3 regions of the Streptomyces hamibioticus genome follow, and region 1 is predicted to be linked to each of the others. Evidence: riboswitches for the same ligand, from Rfam matches in the RefSeq annotation. Region 1 holds a riboswitch; each other region holds the start of a gene.
The links. A riboswitch is a leader RNA that binds a small molecule or an ion and turns the genes downstream of it on or off. The one in region 1 is predicted to bind cobalamin.
Positions count from the first base shown of each region.

Region 1 (5,853 bases):
CGCACCCAGGCCCGCATCGACTCCGGGCGGCAGCCGGTGATCGGCGTGAACAAGTACCGGGTCGAGACCGACGAGCAGATCGACGTGCTCAAGGTCGACAACTCCTCGGTGCGCGCCCAGCAGATCGAGAAGCTGCGGCGGCTGCGCGAGGAGCGGGACGAGACCGCCTGCCGGGAGGCGCTGGACGCGCTGACCCGCGCCGCCGGGGGCGAGGGCAACCTGCTGGAGCTGGCGGTGCACGCGGCCCGGGCGAAGGCGACGGTCGGGGAGATCTCGGACGCCCTGGAGAAGGTGTACGGCCGGCACGCGGGCCAGATCCGTACCATCTCCGGTGTGTACCGCAACGAAGCCGGGGAGTCGCCGTCCGTGGACCGCACCCGGGCCCTGGTGGACGCCTTCGCCGAGGCCGAGGGCCGCCGGCCGCGCATCCTGGTCGCCAAGATGGGCCAGGACGGCCACGACCGCGGCCAGAAGGTGATCGCCACGGCCTTCGCCGACCTCGGCTTCGACGTCGACGTCGGCCCGCTGTTCCAGACCCCGGCCGAGGTGGCCCGCCAGGCCGTCGAGGCGGACGTGCACATCGTCGGGGTCTCCTCGCTGGCCGCCGGGCACCTCACCCTCGTACCGGCGCTGCGCGAGGCGCTCGCCGAGGAGGGCCGCGAGGACATCATGATCGTGGTCGGCGGGGTGATCCCGCCGCAGGACGTGCCGACGCTGCTGGAGATGGGCGCGGCGGCCGTGTTCCCGCCGGGCACGGTGATCCCGGACGCGGCCCACGACCTGCTGACCCGGCTGGCGGCCGGGCTCGGTCACGACGATCTGTGAGGCCGTGACCCGCATGGCGATCGATCTGGACACGTACGTCAAGGGCGTGCTCGACGGCAAGCGGGCGGTGATCGCCCGCGCGATCACCCTCGTGGAGTCCACCCGCCCCCAGCACCGGGCGCTGGCCCAGGAGCTGCTGACCGAGCTGCTGCCCTACAGCGGCAGGGCGCGGCGGGTCGGGGTCAGCGGGGTGCCTGGGGTGGGCAAGTCGACGTTCATCGACGCCTTCGGCACGATGCTGACCGGGCTCGGGCACCGCGTCGCGGTGCTCGCCGTCGACCCCTCCTCCAGCCGGACCGGCGGCTCGATCCTCGGCGACAAGACCCGGATGGAGCGCCTCGCCGTCGACCCGGCGGCCTTCGTCCGCCCCTCCCCCACCGCCGGCACGCTCGGCGGTGTGGCGAAGGCGACGCGCGAGTCGATCGTGGTGATGGAGGCCGCGGGCTACGACGTGGTCCTGGTCGAGACGGTCGGGGTCGGCCAGTCCGAGACGGCGGTCGCCAACATGGTCGACTCCTTCCTGCTGCTCACCCTGGCCCGTACCGGCGACCAGTTGCAGGGCATCAAGAAGGGCGTCCTGGAGCTGGCCGACGTGATCGCCGTCAACAAGGCGGACGGCCCGCACGAGCGCGACGCCCGCGCCGCCGCCCGCGAACTGGCGGGCGCCCTGCGGCTGATGCACGGCAAGGACGCCTTCTGGACGCCCCCGGTGCTCAGTTGCAGCGCCCGGGAGTCGGCCGGCCTGGATGCCGTCTGGGAGCGCCTGGAGCAGCACCGCACGCTGCTGGACTCCACGGGCCGGCTCGCCGCCCGGCGCCGCGACCAGCAGGTCGACTGGACCTGGACGATGGTCCGCGACGAACTGCTGGGCCGGCTGCACGCCGACCCCGAGGTGCGCTCCCTCGCCCCGGACCTGGAGCGGCAGGTCCGCGACGGGGAACTGACGGCCACCCTGGCGGCCGAGCGCATCCTGGACGCCTTCGGGGGCGGCGGAGCCGGCCGGCAGCGGTGAAGGGCGGGGACGGGCCACCGAAGGTGACGTAGTATCACCAGGTCATCGCCGCGACGGGAGATCAGGAAGCCGGTGCGAATCCGGCACGGTCCCGCCACTGTGACCGGGGAGTGCACCCCCTCGACATGCCACTGCGCACCGCGCGGGAAGGCGGGGGAACGTCGATCCGGGAGTCAGGACACTGGCCTGTCGCGGGCCCGTTCCGAGGAGCGCGGACTCCCCAGGAGGCTTCACGTGTACGACGGCATGTCCCGTCCCCCGCTGTTCTCCCCTGCCCGCAGGCGACGCCCGCTGCGTGTCACGGCCGCGGCCCTGGCCCTGACGGCGGCCCTGCTGACCGCCGGCTGCGGCTCGTCCGGCGACGGCGCCGCCGAGCACCCGAAGGCCGCGGCGCCGGCCGAGGGCTTCCCCGTCACCGTCGACAACTGCGGTGTGCGGACGACGTACGACAAGCCCCCCTCGCGGGTCGTCACCATCCACCAGCATCCGGCGGAACTGATGCTCGCGCTCGGCCTGAAGGACCGCATGGTGGGCACCGCCTTCCCGGACTCGGCCGTACTGCCCGAGCTGAAGAAGGACCACGAGTCGGTACCCGAACTGGCGAAGCGGGAGCCGTCCTTCGAGAAGGTCCTGGAGGCCGAGCCGGACCTCGTCTACGGCGGTTACGCCAGCGCGTTCGACGAGAACGAGGGCCGCTCCCGCGAGGCGTTCGCCGACGCGGGCATCCACACGCACCTCAACCGCGAGTACTGCGGGAAGGAGCGGGTGACGATGGAGGACACGTACGCCGAGATCCGCACCATCGGAAAGATCTTCGGCGTCCCCGACCGGGCGGAGAAGCTGGTGTCCGACCTCAGGAGCCGGGTCGACAGGGCCGCCGAGGCGGTCCGGGACGAGCCGGCGGTGCCCGTCTTCGTGTACGACAGCGGCGACAAGGCCGCGTTCACCGCGGGCGGCAAGAGCCTGGGCACCGAGCTGATCCGGCTGGCCGGCGGCAGGAACGTCTTCGCCGACCTCGACGACGTCTTCGGGGACGCCTCCTGGGAGCAGGTCGTGGAGCGCAGGCCCGAGGTCATCGCCGTCTACGACTACGCCGGTGCCGGAAGCGTCGAGCGGAAGAAGCAGTTCCTGCTGTCCCGGCGGTCCCTGGCCGACGTGCCCGCGATCAGGAACAAGCGGTTCGTCGTGCTGCCGCTGACCGCGACCCTGGTCGGCATCCGGTCGGCGTACGCGGTCGAGGACCTGGCCCGCGGGCTGCACCCCGAGAGCTTCCGGTGACGGCCACGGAAGTGCCCGCCGAACCGGCCGTCCGGGAACGGACACCGGGTGGCGGCCGGACCGGCCGGGTGCCGCTGACCGTCACGCTGGCCGTCCTCGCCGCCCTGCTGGTGCTCTCGGCCACGGCGGGTCTGGCCATCGGCTCGGTGCACGTGCCGCCCGGCCAGGTCTGGGGCATCGTGACCCACGCACTGGGCGCCGGCTGGGTGGAGCCGGACTGGTCGGGGGCGCGGGAGACCATCGTGCTGGACGTGCGGGCGCCGCGCGTACTGCTCGGCGCGGTGACCGGCGCCGGACTCGCGGTCGTCGGCACCGCACTGCAGGCCCTGGTCCGCAACCCCCTCGCCGAGCCGTATCTGCTGGGCGTCTCCTCCGGGGCGTCGCTCGGCGCGGTCTCGGTGATCGTCTTCGGGGTGAGCCTGCTGGGTCCGGTGTCGCTGTCGGCCGCCGCCTTCGCCGGTGCCCTCGGCGCGCTGCTGCTCGTCTACGCAACCGCCCGCACCGGCGGCCGGATCACCTCCACGCGGCTGGTGCTGTCCGGGGTGGCGATCGCGGCGATGCTCACCGCGGTCCTGAACCTGCTGCTGCTCACCACCGACCGGGGCAACGAGGCCCGCGCGGTCCTCGCCTGGACCCTCGGGGGTCTCGGCGGCGTCGACTGGAGCACGCTGTGGCTGCCGGGCCTGGCCGTGCTGCTCGGCATCGGCGTGCTGCTGGTGCAGGCCCGCAGTCTCAACCTGCTGCTGGCCGGTGAAGAGGCCGCCACGACGATGGGACTGGACGTGGCCCGCTTCCGGGCCCGGATGTTCGTCCTGCTCTCCCTCGTCACCGGTGTGCTGGTGGCGGCGGCCGGGCCGATCGGCTTCGTGGGCCTGATGCTGCCGCACATCGTCCGGCTGCTCGTCGGCGGCGACCACCGCCGCGTCCTGCCGACGGCCGCGCTGGGCGGGGCGGTCTTCCTGATCTGGGCCGACGTCGCGGCACGTACCGTCGCCGCGCCGCTGGAGATCCCCGTCGGCGTGCTCACGGCCCTGTGCGGCGGGCCGTTCTTCCTGTGGCTGATGCGCCGGGACGCCCGGCGGCACACCGGCCGAGGAACGACATGAGCGCCTCCGGGCTGTCCGTGGACGGCGTCACGCTCACCGCCGGAGCGCGTCGCCTGGTCCACGACGTGTCGCTGACCGCCGGCCCCGGTGAGGTGATCGGGCTGGTCGGCCCCAACGGCAGCGGCAAGTCCAGCCTGCTGCGCGCCGTCTACCGGGTGCTGCGCCCCGCCTCGGGCCGCGTGCGCGTCGACGGCGCCGACGCCTGGTCGCTGCCGGTGCGGCAGCTGGCCCGCACCGTGGCGGCGGTGGTGCAGGATTCGGGCACCGACGTCGACCTCGCCGTCCGTGAGGTCGTGGCGATGGGCCGCACTCCGCACAAGCGGCTGCTCGCCGGTGACACGCCCGAGGACGCCGCGCTGATCGAGTCGGCGCTCACGTCGGTGGACGCCACGGGTCTGGCCGACCGCCCCTTCGACCAGCTCTCGGGCGGGGAACGGCAGCGCGTGCTCATCGCCCGGGCCCTCGCCCAGGCTCCCTCCCTCCTGGTCCTGGACGAGCCGACCAACCACCTCGACATCCGGCACCAGCTGGAGGTCCTCGGGACGCTGCGCCGCCTGCCCGCCACGGTCCTGGTGGCCCTGCACGACCTGAACCTGGCCGCGTACTACTGCGACCGCCTCTACGTCCTGCGCGACGGCGAGGTCGCCGCCTCCGGCCCGCCCGCCGAGGTGCTCACTCCGCGTCTGCTGGCCGAGGTGTACGGCGTGGCGAGCGAGGTCGCCGTGCATCCCGGCACCGGCGCGCCCCAGGTGACGTTCCTGCCGGGGAGACCGGTCCCGGCCGGCCCGGAGGGGGCGGACCGCGCCGTCGGGTGAGTGCGGGAGGGGCGGGGCCCGGGGCCGTCCGTCGGGCTGCCGGGGCAGCCGGGGGGCTCCCGTCGGGTCCGCCGGGGAGGCGGGTGGCGGGACCGGCAGCCGCCGCTCGGGAGCGCGGGGGGCCGGGACCGGCAGCCGCCGTTCGGATCGGCCGGGAGAGGGCGCCGCGGTCCGCCTCGCCGGGGGCGGGTACCCGGTCGGCGGACCCCTCAGTGACGGGGAGATGAGGACGCATGATCTCCGACACGGTGACAGTGGCAGTGCCCTCCGGCCGGGCGCGTCTCCCCGGCGACCTGGCGGTTCCCGCCGGGGCGCGTGGCGTGGTGCTCTTCGCGCACGGCAGCGGCAGCTCCCGGTTCAGTCCCCGCAACCGCGCGGTCGCCGCGGAGCTGCGGCGGGCCGGGTTCGGCACGCTGCTGCTGGACCTGCTGACCGAGCGCGAGGAGGAGCGGGACGCGGTGACGGGCGAGCACCGCTTCGACATCGCCCTGCTGGCCGGGCGCCTGGCGGACGCCGTCGACTGGCTGGCGGAGCGTCCGGACACCGCCGACCTGCCCGTGGGCCTGTTCGGGGCGAGCACGGGCGCCGCCGCGGCCCTGATCGCGTGCGCCGAGCGGCCCCGGCGGGTCGCGGCGGTGGTGTCCCGGGGCGGACGCCCGGACCTGGCCGGCGACGCACTCGCCCAGGTCCTGGCGCCGGTCCTGCTGATCGTCGGCGGGCACGACGAGACGGTGCTCGGCCTCAACCGCCGGGCCGCCGAGCGGCTGCCCGGGCCGCACGAACTGCACGTGGTGCCCGGCGCGACCCACCTGTTCCC
Region 1 is NZ_JBKKQY010000001.1:813,575-819,427, forward strand. Features, by position in the region: gene scpA (methylmalonyl-CoA mutase) at 1-825, shown strand, start outside; gene meaB (methylmalonyl Co-A mutase-associated GTPase MeaB) at 839-1,837, shown strand; cobalamin riboswitch at 1,860-2,041, shown strand; gene ACLGIH_RS03725 (ABC transporter substrate-binding protein) at 2,072-3,115, shown strand; gene ACLGIH_RS03730 (FecCD family ABC transporter permease) at 3,127-4,221, shown strand; gene ACLGIH_RS03735 (ABC transporter ATP-binding protein) at 4,218-5,036, shown strand; gene ACLGIH_RS03740 (dienelactone hydrolase family protein) at 5,270-5,853, shown strand, end outside.

Region 2 (5,853 bases), 580 kb from region 1:
CGGTGGCCGCAGCCGGCGCCCTGCGTGTACTGACTGACCCGTTCCCCGACCTGGCCGGCCGGGAGGCGCCCGGTGGGTGAGCGCACCACCAGGGGACCGGGTCTGCGGGCCTCGCTGTTCCCACTCACCGGCCCGCTGCGGTTCCTCCTGCTCAGCTCGTTCCTCATCCCGCTCGGCAGCTTCATGGTCCTGCCGTTCATGTCGGTGTTCCTCCACGAACGGCTCGGGATGGGGCTTGGCACGGTCGGCGTCGTCCTGGCGTTGGCATCGCTCGTGCAGTTCTCCGGCGGCATCGTCGGCGGCGCCCTCGCGGACCGGATCGGACTACGCCGCACGATGCTGTGGGCGCTCGTCGTACGCACCGCCGGTTTCGCCGGGCTCCTGCTGGCCCTGCGCTGGCCGCCCCTCGCGGTCTGGGCGCTGGTCCTGACGTGCTGCGGTGCCGCGCTCTACCTGCCCGCCAACAAGGCGTATCTCGTGCACGGCGTCGACGACGAGCGCCGTCCGGCGTTCCTGTCGGCGGGCAACGCGGCACTCAACGCCGGGATGGCGGTCGGCCCGCTCATCGCCGGACCATTCGTCCTGTCCTCGCCCGGCTGGCTGTTCGCGGCCGTCACGGCGCTGTTCCTCGCGGTCACAGCGGGACACGCACGGTTGCCCGGAACCGACGGGACCTATCCCACCAAATCGGAGGAAACGGCCCGCTCGGGCCTTCTCGTCGGCGTGGCACTCCTGCCGTTCGCCGCCAACGCGCTGGCCTTCTACCTCTACTTCCACTTCCAGCACTTCCTGGCGGTGTACGCCGTCGAGCGCGCCTCCAGCGCCTTCTACAGCATGGTGCTGTTGCTCTGCTTCACGCTGGTCATCGTCGTACAGCCGCTCGCGTCCGGCCTGATCCGGCGCATGCCGTACGTCCTCGCCCTCGCGGTCGGGTTCACGGGCCTGGCGGCGGGACTGGCCGTGCTGGCGGCCGGCACCCGGACGGCACTGCTGGCGGGCGGCGCGCTGATCACCCTCGGCGACATCGTGCTGTTCCTCAAGAACGACCTGGAGGCATTGCGCCGCAGCCCCCGCTCCGACGCCGTGGTCTTCGGCCAGCAGCGGCTGGCCGCGGGCCTGGGCGCCTGCGCGAGCGGCGTACTGGGCGGGCAGTTGTACGGCCTCGGCGAACGGGCCGGGCACACCGGTTGGTTCTGGCTGTTGGCAGCCGCCCAGTGTCTGCTGCTTCCCCCGCTTCTGCTCTCGCTGCGCCGTCGCACGGCGCGGCGCCCTGTCCCCGACGGCGACCATGAAGGAGCACTGACGCGCGATGACACGGACGGGCGGATTCCAGGACGATGACTTCTGGACCGAGTTCCACGACTTCCTCTTCTCCGAGCGGCGCTACGAGCAGGCCGAGGTACTGCTGGACACCTCTCCCCTGCTCGCCCTCCCCGACGGATCACGCGTGCTGGACCTGTGCTGCGGGCCGGGCGTCTTCACCGTGCCCCTCGCCCGCCGCGGGCACCGCGTGACCGGCGTTGACCTGAGCCCGGCCATGCTGGACCGGGCACGCAAGCGGTCGGCCGACGCCGGTGCCGAGGTGACGTACGTGCGGGCCGACGCCCGCGAGTACAGCGCACCGGGCGGCTTCGACGTCGTCCTCAACATGTTCACCTCCTTCGGGTACTTCGAGGACCCCGCCGACAACGCGCGTGTGCTGCGCACCATGCACACCTGCCTGGCGCCCGGCGGCACGCTCGTCCTGGACCTCGCCGGGAAAGAACTCCTGGCCCGCAATGCCACCCCGCCCAAAGTGGTGCGGCGGGGCGACGACCTGATGGTGCAGACAGACACCGTCCTGGACGAGTGGGCGCGGCTGCGCAGCGAGTGGGTGCTGGTTCGGGGCGAGCGGGTGACGCGAGCCACCTTGACGTGGTTCGTGTACAGCGCGGTGGAGCTTCGCCGGATGGCCGAGGATGCGGGTTTCGGCCGCGTGGAGGTCTTCGGCGGGTTCGACGGACGCCCCTACGACGAGAACGCCGAGCGGCTCGTGCTGCGAGCGGTGCGCGAAGCGTGACGAAGGCGCGGGCGTGCGGCCGGGTCCGCACGCCCTTTTGCCGCCGACTCGGAGGAACGTGGGATCACCTGGTCATCGCCGCGACGGGAGACAGGAAGCCGGTGCGAATCCGGCACGGTCCCGCCACGGTGACCGGGGAGCACCCCTCCGAGATGCCACTGCGCACGGCGCGGGAAGGCGGAGGGAACGTCGATCCGGGAGTCAGGACACTGGTCCGTCGCGGGCCCGTCCCGAGGAGCGCGGACTCCAGGAGGCTTCACGTGTCCCAGCTGTTCACCCCTGCCCTCACGCGCGGGTTCCTTCGTACCACGGCCGCTGCCGTGTCTCTCACGTCAGTGCTGCTGACCGTCGGCTGCGGTTCATCCGACGAGAGCGGTGGGGACGCGAACGCCGGCGCGGCCGTGCCCGCGGGCTTTCCGGTCACGATCGACAACTGCGGTGTGAAGACGACATACGACGGGCCGCCGTCACGGGTGGTCACTATCCACCAGCACCCGGCCGAGCTCATGCTCGCCCTCGGCCTGAAGGACCGCCTGGCCGGAACGGCCTTCCCCGACTCCGCGGTCCTGCCCGAGCTGAAGAAGGACTACGAGTCCGTCCCGGAACTGGCGGAGAGGGAACCGTCCTTCGAGACCGTCCTGGACGCCGAACCCGACCTCGTCTACGGCGGCTACGGCAGCGCCTTCGACGAGAAAGAGGGCCGCTCCCGCGAGGCGTTCGCCGACGCCGGCATCGACACCTACCTCAACCGCGAGTACTGCGGAAGAAGCAGGTGACGATGAAGGACACCTACGACGAGATCCGCACCATCGGCAAGATCTTCGGCGTTCCGGACCGAGCCGACAAACTGGTCGCCGACCTCGAAGGCCGCGTCGGCAAGGCCGCCGACAAAGTCGAAGGCGAGCCCGAGGTGCCCGTCTTCGTCTACGACAGTGGCGACAAAAGCGCTTTCACCGCGGGCGGCAAGAGCCTGGGCACCGAACTGATCCGGCTGGCCGGCGGCGAGAACGTCTTCACCGACCTCGACGACGTCTTCCGTGACGTCTCCTGGGAGCAGGTCGTCGAGCGCAAGCCGGAAGTCATCGCCATCTATGACTACGCCGGTGCCGGAAGCGTCGAGGAGAAGAAGAAGTTCCTGCTCTCCCAGCCCGCGCTCGCCGACGTACCCGCCGTCAGGAACAAGCGGTTCGTCGTCCTGCCGCTGACCGCCACCCTGGTCGGCATCGGCTCGGCCTACGCGGTCGAGGACCTGGCCCGCGGGCTGCACCCGGAGATCCGGTGACTCAGGCCGCCACCGGCGCGCCCGCCGAACGGACCGTGCAACGACGGAAGGCCACCGGCTCGGGAGCAGGCCGTGCGCGGCTGGCCGTCACGCTGCTGGTGCTCACCGCGTTGCTCGTCGTCTCCGCCACGGCGGGCCTCGCGATCGGCTCCGTGCATGTCCGCCGGGCCAGGTGTGGGGCATCGTGACGCACGCGCTGGGCGCCGAATGGCAGGAACCGGACTGGTCAAGGGCCCGGGAGACCATCGTGGTGGACGTACGGGCACCGCGGGTACTGCTCGGTGCGGTCACCGGCGCCGGCCTGGCGGTGATCGGCACCGCGCTGCAGGCCCTGGTGCGGAACCCTCTCGCAGAGCCGTACCTGCTCGGCGTCTCCTCCGGGGCGTCGCTCGGCGCCGTCTCCGTGATCGTGTTCGGGTTCACCCTCTTCGGACCGGCCTCCCTGTCGGTGGCCGCCTTCGTGGGCGCCTTGGGCGCACTCCTGCTCGTGTACGCCACCGCCCGCACCGGCGGACGCATCACCTCGTCGCGGCTGGTGCTGTCCGGGGTGGCGATCGCGGCGGTGCTCACGGCGGTCCTCGATCTGCTGCTGCTCACCACCGACCGGGGCAATGAGGCCCGCGCGGTCCTCGCCTGGACCCTCGGCGGCCTGGGCGGTGTCAACTGGGGCACGCCGTGGCTGCCGAGCACGGCCCTGCTGCTCGGCATCGGCGTCCTCCTGGCGCAGGCCCGCAACCTGAACCTGCTGCTGGCCGGCGAGGAGGCGGCGACCACCATGGGGCTGGACGTGGCCCGCTTCCGCGCCCGTCTGTTCGTCCTGCTCTCCCTCGTCACGGGCGTGCTGGTCGCGGCGGCCGGACCGATCGGCTTCGTCGGCCTGATGAAGCCCCACACCGTGCGCCTGTTCGTCGGCGGCGACCACCGCCGGGTCCTGCCGACGGCAGCACTCGGCGGAGCGGTCTTCCTCGTCTGGGCCGACATCGCCGCACGGACGGTCGCCGCACCGATGGAGATACCCGTCGGTGTCCTCACGGCCCTGTGCGGCGGACCGTTCTTCCTGTGGCTGATGCGCCGCGACGCCCGGGGCGGCACCGACCGAGGAGTAGCATGACCGCGACCGAACTGGACGTCGACGGCGTCACGCTCACCGCCGGAGCCCGCCACCTGGTGCGCGACGTCTCCCTGACCGCCCGCCCGGGCGAGACCATCGGGCTCGTGGGCCCCAACGGCAGCGGCAAGTCCAGCCTTCTGCGCACCGTCTACCGGGTCCTGCGCCCCGCCACCGGTCAGGTCCGCGTCGACGGAGGTGACGCCTGGTCGCTACCGGTGCGGCACCTGGCTCGCACCGTGGCGGCGGTGGTCCAGGACTCGGCAGCCGTCTTCGACCTCACCGTCCGCGAGGTCGTCGCCATGGGCCGCACCCCGCACAAGCGGCTCCTCGCCGGTGACACTCCCCAGGACGCCGAAATCATCGACTCCGCGCTTTTGGCGGTCGACGCCGTCCACCTAGCCGACCGCCCCTTCGACCGGCTCTCCGGCGGCGAGCGTCAGCGCGTCCTCATCGCGCGCGCTCTCGCCCAGCAGCCCACCCTCCTTGTCCTCGACGAACCCACCAACCACCTCGACATCCGCCACCAACTGTCCGTGCTCGGCACTCTGCGCCGCCTGCCCGCCACCGTGCTGCTCGCCTGCACGACCTCAACCTGGCCGCCTACTACTGCGACCGCCTCTACGTACTGCATGCCGGTGAGGTCACCGCCTCCGGCTCCCCGCCGAAATCCTCACCCCGCGGCTTCTGGCCGAGGTCTACGGAGTGGCCGCGGAAGTAGCCACCCATCCGCGCACGGGCGCCCTGCAGGTGACGTTCCTCCCCGAAGAGCCAGGCAGCTGAAGGCCCCCGATACTGCCCCATGCCCATCCGCGCGACCTAGCCGCATCAGGCAACGTTCGCCCTGGACGGTCTGCGACGATGACGCCATGGACGAGGACGTCATCCCATTTTTCGCGTCGAGGACGCTGCAGCGGCGGTCGCGTGGTACGAGCGGCTGGGCTTCACCAAACAGTGGGAACACCGCTTCGAACCGGGGCTTCCCGCGTTCGTCGAGGTCGCCCGGGGCGGGGTGTGGTTGTTCTTGCCGGAACACAAGGGCGATGCCAGTCCCGACACGTTGGTCTACCTCCGCGTTCGTGATGTCGAGGCCATCGCCTCCGAGTTCGGGGTGCAGGCGAGGGACGCTCCGTGGGCGCGTGAGATTGAGCTGCACGATCCTGACGGCAACCGGCTTCGGATGCACGTCGGCGGAATAACACTCGCCGGCAGTGTTCAGCAGGGAAGCTGTGCTGGTGGCTGAGCGAGTACACGTCCGCGAGATCGATGACGACGAAGGGCAGCGCCTGCTGCGGATCATCCGCCGGGGCATCGGTTCGGTGGTGACCTGGCGGCGGGCGCAGATGGTGCTGCTGTCCGCGCAGAGCATGCCCGTGGCGGAGATCGCCGAGGTGACGTTCCCCA
Region 2 is NZ_JBKKQY010000001.1:1,388,589-1,394,441, forward strand. Features, by position in the region: gene ACLGIH_RS06290 (ATP-grasp domain-containing protein) at 1-80, shown strand, start outside; gene ACLGIH_RS06295 (MFS transporter) at 73-1,341, shown strand; gene ACLGIH_RS06300 (class I SAM-dependent methyltransferase) at 1,310-2,059, shown strand; cobalamin riboswitch at 2,112-2,291, shown strand; partial or broken gene ACLGIH_RS06305 (ABC transporter substrate-binding protein) at 2,320-3,341, shown strand; partial or broken gene ACLGIH_RS06310 (FecCD family ABC transporter permease) at 3,338-4,452, shown strand; partial or broken gene ACLGIH_RS06315 (ABC transporter ATP-binding protein) at 4,449-5,232, shown strand; partial or broken gene ACLGIH_RS06320 (glyoxalase superfamily protein) at 5,319-5,692, shown strand; partial or broken gene ACLGIH_RS06325 (IS630 family transposase) at 5,685-5,853, shown strand, end outside.
Region 2: it holds a riboswitch for cobalamin, as region 1 does, so the genes downstream of both, ACLGIH_RS06305 (ABC transporter substrate-binding protein) here and ACLGIH_RS03725 (ABC transporter substrate-binding protein) in region 1, are expected to answer to the same signal.

Region 3 (5,853 bases), 5.1 Mb from region 1:
GCGGGCATCGCCATCGCGCTCGGCACCTACCTCGGCGGCTGGCGGATCATCCGCACCATGGGCAAGGGCCTGACCGACCTCCAGCCGCAGCAGGGCTTCGCCGCCCAGACCAGCGCGGCCACGGTCATCCTGGCCTCCTCCCACCTCGGCTTCTCCCTCTCCACCACGCACTCCGTCTCCGGCGCGGTGATGGGCTCGGGTCTCGGCCGCAAGGGCGGTGTGGTCCGCTGGTCCACGGCCACCCGGATGTTCGTCGCCTGGGGCCTGACGCTGCCGGCCGCGGCCCTGGTCGCCGCCGTCGCGGAGTGGGTCACCGGCTTCGGCGACTGGGGCACGGCGGCCGTCGCGGTCTTCCTCGTCGTCTCCAGCGCCGCGATCTGGAAGATCTCCCGGCGCGAGGTGGTCGACCACACCAACGTCAACGACCACGAGCCCGCGCAGACCGGTGTGGTGACCCAGGCCGTGGCCGCCGTGACCCCGCCGCCCACGTCCGCCGCCGAGGAGCTGGTGGCCACCGTCCCGGCCCAGGGCGACGTCCGCGACGCCAAGACCCCGTCGACCACCACCGTCTGAGCCCGCAGGAGTAAGCACCATGAAGATCGACTGGGCAGCCCTCGGCTCCGTCTTCGGGGTCAGTCTCGTGACCACCGTGGCCCTGGTGGGCCTGTTCGTCCTCGGCATCGCCGGCCTCGCCCGCAAGGAGCGGGCCGCGGAGCAGGGCGGCGGCGCGGCCCTCGCCGTCACCGGCGCCTACGCCTGCTTCGCGGCGTGCGCGGCGGCGGTGGCGTACGGCATCTATCTGATCGTCGCCTGACCCAGGGCACCGGGAGGGGTGCGGGACGGACAGCACCGTCCCGCACCCCTTTCGCGTGCCCGCGCACACCTCCCGGGTGTGGGGCTCCGCACACTCCCCCCTCGCAGGTCAACGGCAAGTTGACGGGTGTTCGCGGGCCGTGGTGGACTTCCCGAGCCAATACGGCGGCAGGAGAGGAAGCCGGTGCGAATCCGGCGCGGTCCCGCCACTGTCACCGGGGGCTCGTCCCCCGGGAGCCAGGAACTCTCACCGCCGATTTCGTCGAACCAGGGCGCGGACACCCTGAGTGAGGACAATCGCCATGCACGGCTGCTGCCGACCGAGGAACACCCGCGACACTTCGCCCTTCCGCACGCTCGGCTGAACCGATGCGGGCCGAACGCGTCTTCGCGTACGGCGCCGCCGCCGGCCTGCTCGGCGACCTGGTCCTCGGCGATCCGCGCCGCGGGCACCCGGTCGCCGCGTTCGGGCGGGCCGCCGGTGCCGTGGAACGGGTGCTGTGGCGCGACCACCGCGGCTGGGGCGCGCTGCACACGGCCGTGTGCGCCGGTGGCGCCGTCGCCCTCGGGGCCGCCGCCGCACGGGCCGTCCGCACCTCCCCCGCCGCCTCCGTCGCGCTGACCGGCGCCGCCACCTGGGCCGTCGTCGGTGGGACCTCGCTCGCCCGCGAGGCCGGTGCGATCGGGCGCGCGCTGCGGTCCGGGGACGTCGAGGCCGCCCGGGCGCGGCTGCCGCACCTGTGCGGCCGGGATCCACAGGCGCTGGACGCCGACGGGATCGCCCGGGCCGTCGTCGAGTCCGTCGCCGAGAACACCTCCGACGCGGTGGTCGGCGCGCTGGTGTGGGGCGCCGTCGGCGGCGTGCCGGGCCTGCTGGGCTTCCGGGCCGTGAACACCCTCGACGCCATGGTCGGCCACAAGTCCTCCCGGTACCGCCGCTACGGCTGGGCCTCCGCCCGCCTCGACGACCTGGCCGGCTGGCCGGGCGCCCGGCTCACCGCCGCCCTGGCCACCGTGGCCGGCGGCGATCCGCGCGGCGCCGTCCGGGCCTGGCGCGCCGACGCGGACGGGCATCCGAGCCCCAACGCCGGTCCCGTGGAGGCCGCGTTCGCGGGTGCCCTGGGCGTGCGGCTGGGCGGGACGCTCTCCTACGGCGGCCGGGTGGAGCACCGGCCCGTGCTCAACGGGGCGGCGGGACGCGCCGTCCGGGCCGACGACATCGACCGGGCCGTACGGCTCTCCCGGCGCGTGGGCTGGCTGGCGCTCGGCGTGTGCGCCGGCGCGCGGCTGCTGGCACGCCGGGTGGTCACGAAAGGACGGACGTCATGAACGGTGGGCTCCTGGTCGCCGGCACCACCTCCGACGCCGGCAAGAGCGTCGTCACGGCCGGTATCTGCCGCTGGCTGGTGCGGCAGGGCGTGAAGGTGGCGCCCTTCAAGGCGCAGAACATGTCGCTCAACTCCTTCGTCACCCGCGAGGGCGCGGAGATCGGCCGGGCGCAGGCCATGCAGGCCCAGGCCTGCCGCGTGGAGCCGACCGCGCTGATGAACCCGGTGCTGCTCAAGCCGGGCGGCGAGCGGAGCAGCCAGGTGGTGCTGCTCGGCAAGCCGGTCGGGGAGCTGAGCGCGCGCGGCTACCACGGCGGGCGGCAGCAGAAGCTGCTCGGCACCGTGCTGGACTGCCTCGCCGAGCTGCGGGGCACGTATGACGCGGTGATCTGTGAGGGGGCGGGCAGTCCGGCGGAGATCAACCTGCGCCGGACCGACATCGTGAACATGGGGATCGCCCGGGGGGCCGGGCTCCCCGTCCTCGTCGTCGGCGACATCGACCGCGGGGGTGTGTTCGCGTCCTTCTTCGGCACGGTGGCACTGCTGGCGCCCGAGGACCAGGCCCTGGTCGCCGGGTTCCTCGTCAACAAGTTCCGGGGCGACGTGTCGCTGCTGGAGCCGGGCCTCGACATGCTCCGGAACCTCACCGGGCGGCGGACGTACGGCGTCCTGCCCTTCCGGCACGGGCTCGGCATCGACGAGGAGGACGGGCTGCGGATCTCCCTGCGGGGGACGGTGCGGGAGTCGGTCGTCGCGCCGCCGCTCGGCGAGGACGTGCTGCGGGTCGCCGTCTGCGCGGTCCCGCTGATGTCCAACTTCACGGACGTGGACGCGCTGGCCGCCGAGCCGGGCGTCGTGGTGCGGTTCGTGGACCGGCCGGAGGAGCTGGCCGACGCCGATCTGGTGGTCGTGCCGGGGACACGCGGGACGGTCCGGGCGCTGGAGTGGCTGCGGGAGCGGGGCCTGGCGGACGCCCTCGTCCGCAGGGCCGCCGAGCAGCGGCCCCTGCTCGGCGTCTGCGGCGGCTTCCAGCTCCTCGGCGAGCACATCGAGGACGACGTCGAGAGCCGCCGGGGCCACGTCGACGGGCTCGGCGTCCTGCCCGTGCGGGTGCGGTTCGCCCGCGAGAAGACCCTCACCCGGCCCGCGGGCGAGGCCCTCGGCGAGCAGGTCGAGGGCTACGAGATCCACCACGGGGTCGCCGAGGTCCTCGGTGGCGAAGCGTTCATCTCCGATGGCGGTGGACGCAGCCTGGACGGCTGCCGGGTCGGCCAGACCTGGGGCACGCACTGGCACGGCTCGCTGGAGTCGGACGGATTCCGGCGGGCGTTCCTGCGCGAGGTGGCCGCCGCCGCGGGCCGCCGCTTCGTGCCGGCCCCCGACACCTGCTTCGCCGCGCTGCGCGAGCAGCAGCTCGACCGGCTCGGCGACCTGATCGAACAGCACGCGGACACGGACGCGCTGTGGCGGCTCATCGAGTCCGGCGCGCCACAAGGACTGCCCTTCATTCCACCGGGAGCGCCCGCATGAGCACAGTGTTGTTGTTGTCGACCGCCGACACGGATCTGCTGGCGGCACGAGCCTCCGAGGCCGCGTACCGGATCGGCAACCCGACCCGGGTGGACGTCCGGGAGGAGCTGCCGGGCCTGGTCCAGGGCGCCGACATCGCCGTCGTACGGCTGCTGGGCGGCAAGCGGGCCTGGGAGGACGGGCTCGCCGCGCTGAAGGCGTCCGGCATCCCGACCGTGCTGCTGGGCGGCGAGGCCGTGCCGGACGCGGAGCTGATGGCCGAGTCGTCGGTGCCGGCCGGTGTGGTGGCGGAGGCGCTGCGCTACCTGGTCGAGGGCGGGCCCGCCAACCTCACGCAGCTGGCCCGGTTCCTGTCCGACACCGTGCTGCTGACCGGCGAGGGCTTCGACGAGCCCCGCAAGATGCCCGAGTACGGCGTACGCGGGGAGCGCGCCCGGGTGGCGGGCCGCCCGACCGTGGGCGTGCTCTTCTACCGTGCGCACGAGCTGAGCGGCAACACCGCCTTCGTCGACACGCTGTGCGACGCGATCGAGGCGCGCGGCGCCAACGCGCTGCCGGTGTACTGCGGTTCGCTGCGCGGCGCCGACCCGGAGCTGTACGAGATCCTGGGCCGGGCCGACGCCCTGGTCGCCACCGTTCTGGCGGCCGGCGGCACGCACGCCTCGCAGGCGTCGGCGGGCGGTGACGAGGAGGCCTGGGACATCGGGGCGCTTGCGGACCTGGACGTCCCGGTGCTGCAGGGGCTCTGCCTGACCTCCTCGCGGGCGGCCTGGGAGGAGTCGGACGCCGCCCTCTCCCCCATGGACGCGGCGATGCAGGTGGCGATCCCGGAGTTCGACGGCCGGTTGATCACGGTGCCGTTCTCCTTCAAGGAGCAGGCCGGCGAGGGCGGCGCCGACGTCCCGGTCTACGTCGCCGACCCCGAGCGGGCCGCGCGCGTCGCCGGGATCGCCGTGCGGCACGCGGCGCTCAGGCACAAGCCGAACGCGGACAAGAAGCTGGCGCTGGTCTTCACGGCGTACCCGACCAAGCACTCCCGCGTCGGCAACGCGGTCGGCCTGGACACCCCGGCGTCGGCCGTCCGGGTCCTGGACGCGCTGCGGGACGCCGGGTACTCCCTCACCGAGTACCCCTCCGGCGGCGACGAGCTGATCCACCGGCTCATCGAGGCCGGCGGCCACGACGTGGAGTGGCTGACGGAGGACCAGTTGGCGGCGGCGCCCGCGCGGGTGCCGCTGGCCGACTACCGGGAGTGGTTCGACGGGCTCGATCCGGAACTCAGGGAAGCCATGCTGGAGGCGTGGGGCGAGCCGCCGGGCTCGCTGTACGTCGACGGGGACGACATCGTGCTCGCCTCGCTGCGGTTCGGGAACGTCGTCGTGATGATCCAGCCGCCGCGCGGCTTCGGGGAGAACCCGATCGCGATCTACCACGACCCCGACATGCCGCCGTCCCACCACTACCTGGCGGCCTACCGCTGGCTGGAGAACAGCTTCGGCGCCGACGCCGTCGTGCACATGGGCAAGCACGGCACGATGGAGTGGCTGCCGGGCAAGGGGCTGGGGCTGAGCGCCGGGTGCGCGCCGGACGCCGTGCTCGGCGAGCTGCCGCTGATCTACCCGTTCATCGTCAACGACCCCGGCGAGGGCACCCAGGCCAAGCGGCGCGGGCACGCGACCGTGGTCGATCACCTCGTACCGCCGATGGCGCGGGCCGACACCTACGGCGACCTGGCCAAGCTGGAGCAGCTGCTCGACGAGTACGCGCTCGTCTCCGACCTGGACCCGGCCAAGGCGCCGGCCGTGCGCGCGCAGATCTGGACGCTGGTCAAGGCGGCCGAGCTGCACCACGACCTGCACGTCGACGAGCAGCCGGACGACGACGAGTTCGACGAGTTCGTCATGCACATCGACGGCTACCTGTGCGAGATCAAGGACGTGCAGATCCGCGACGGCCTGCATGTCCTGGGCGGCGGCCCGGTCGGTGAGCCGCGCGTCAACCTGGTGCTGGCCGTGCTGCGCGCCTCTCAGGTGTGGGGCGGGCAGGCGAACGCGCTGCCGGGCCTCAGGGCGTCGCTGGCGGGGCACTTCGGCCTGGTGGAGAAGGAGTTGCTGGCCGAGCCGGGCGCACCGGTGAAGGTGCCGGTCGAGCTGACCGACCTGGTGGCGGGGCCGTCCCGGAC
Region 3 is NZ_JBKKQY010000001.1:5,891,499-5,897,351, reverse strand. Features, by position in the region: gene ACLGIH_RS26730 (inorganic phosphate transporter) at 1-573, shown strand, start outside; gene ACLGIH_RS26725 (hypothetical protein) at 593-814, shown strand; cobalamin riboswitch at 963-1,082, shown strand; gene ACLGIH_RS26720 (cobalamin biosynthesis protein) at 1,183-2,142, shown strand; gene ACLGIH_RS26715 (cobyric acid synthase) at 2,139-3,671, shown strand; gene cobN (cobaltochelatase subunit CobN) at 3,668-5,853, shown strand, end outside.
Region 3: it holds a riboswitch for cobalamin, as region 1 does, so the genes downstream of both, ACLGIH_RS26720 (cobalamin biosynthesis protein) here and ACLGIH_RS03725 (ABC transporter substrate-binding protein) in region 1, are expected to answer to the same signal.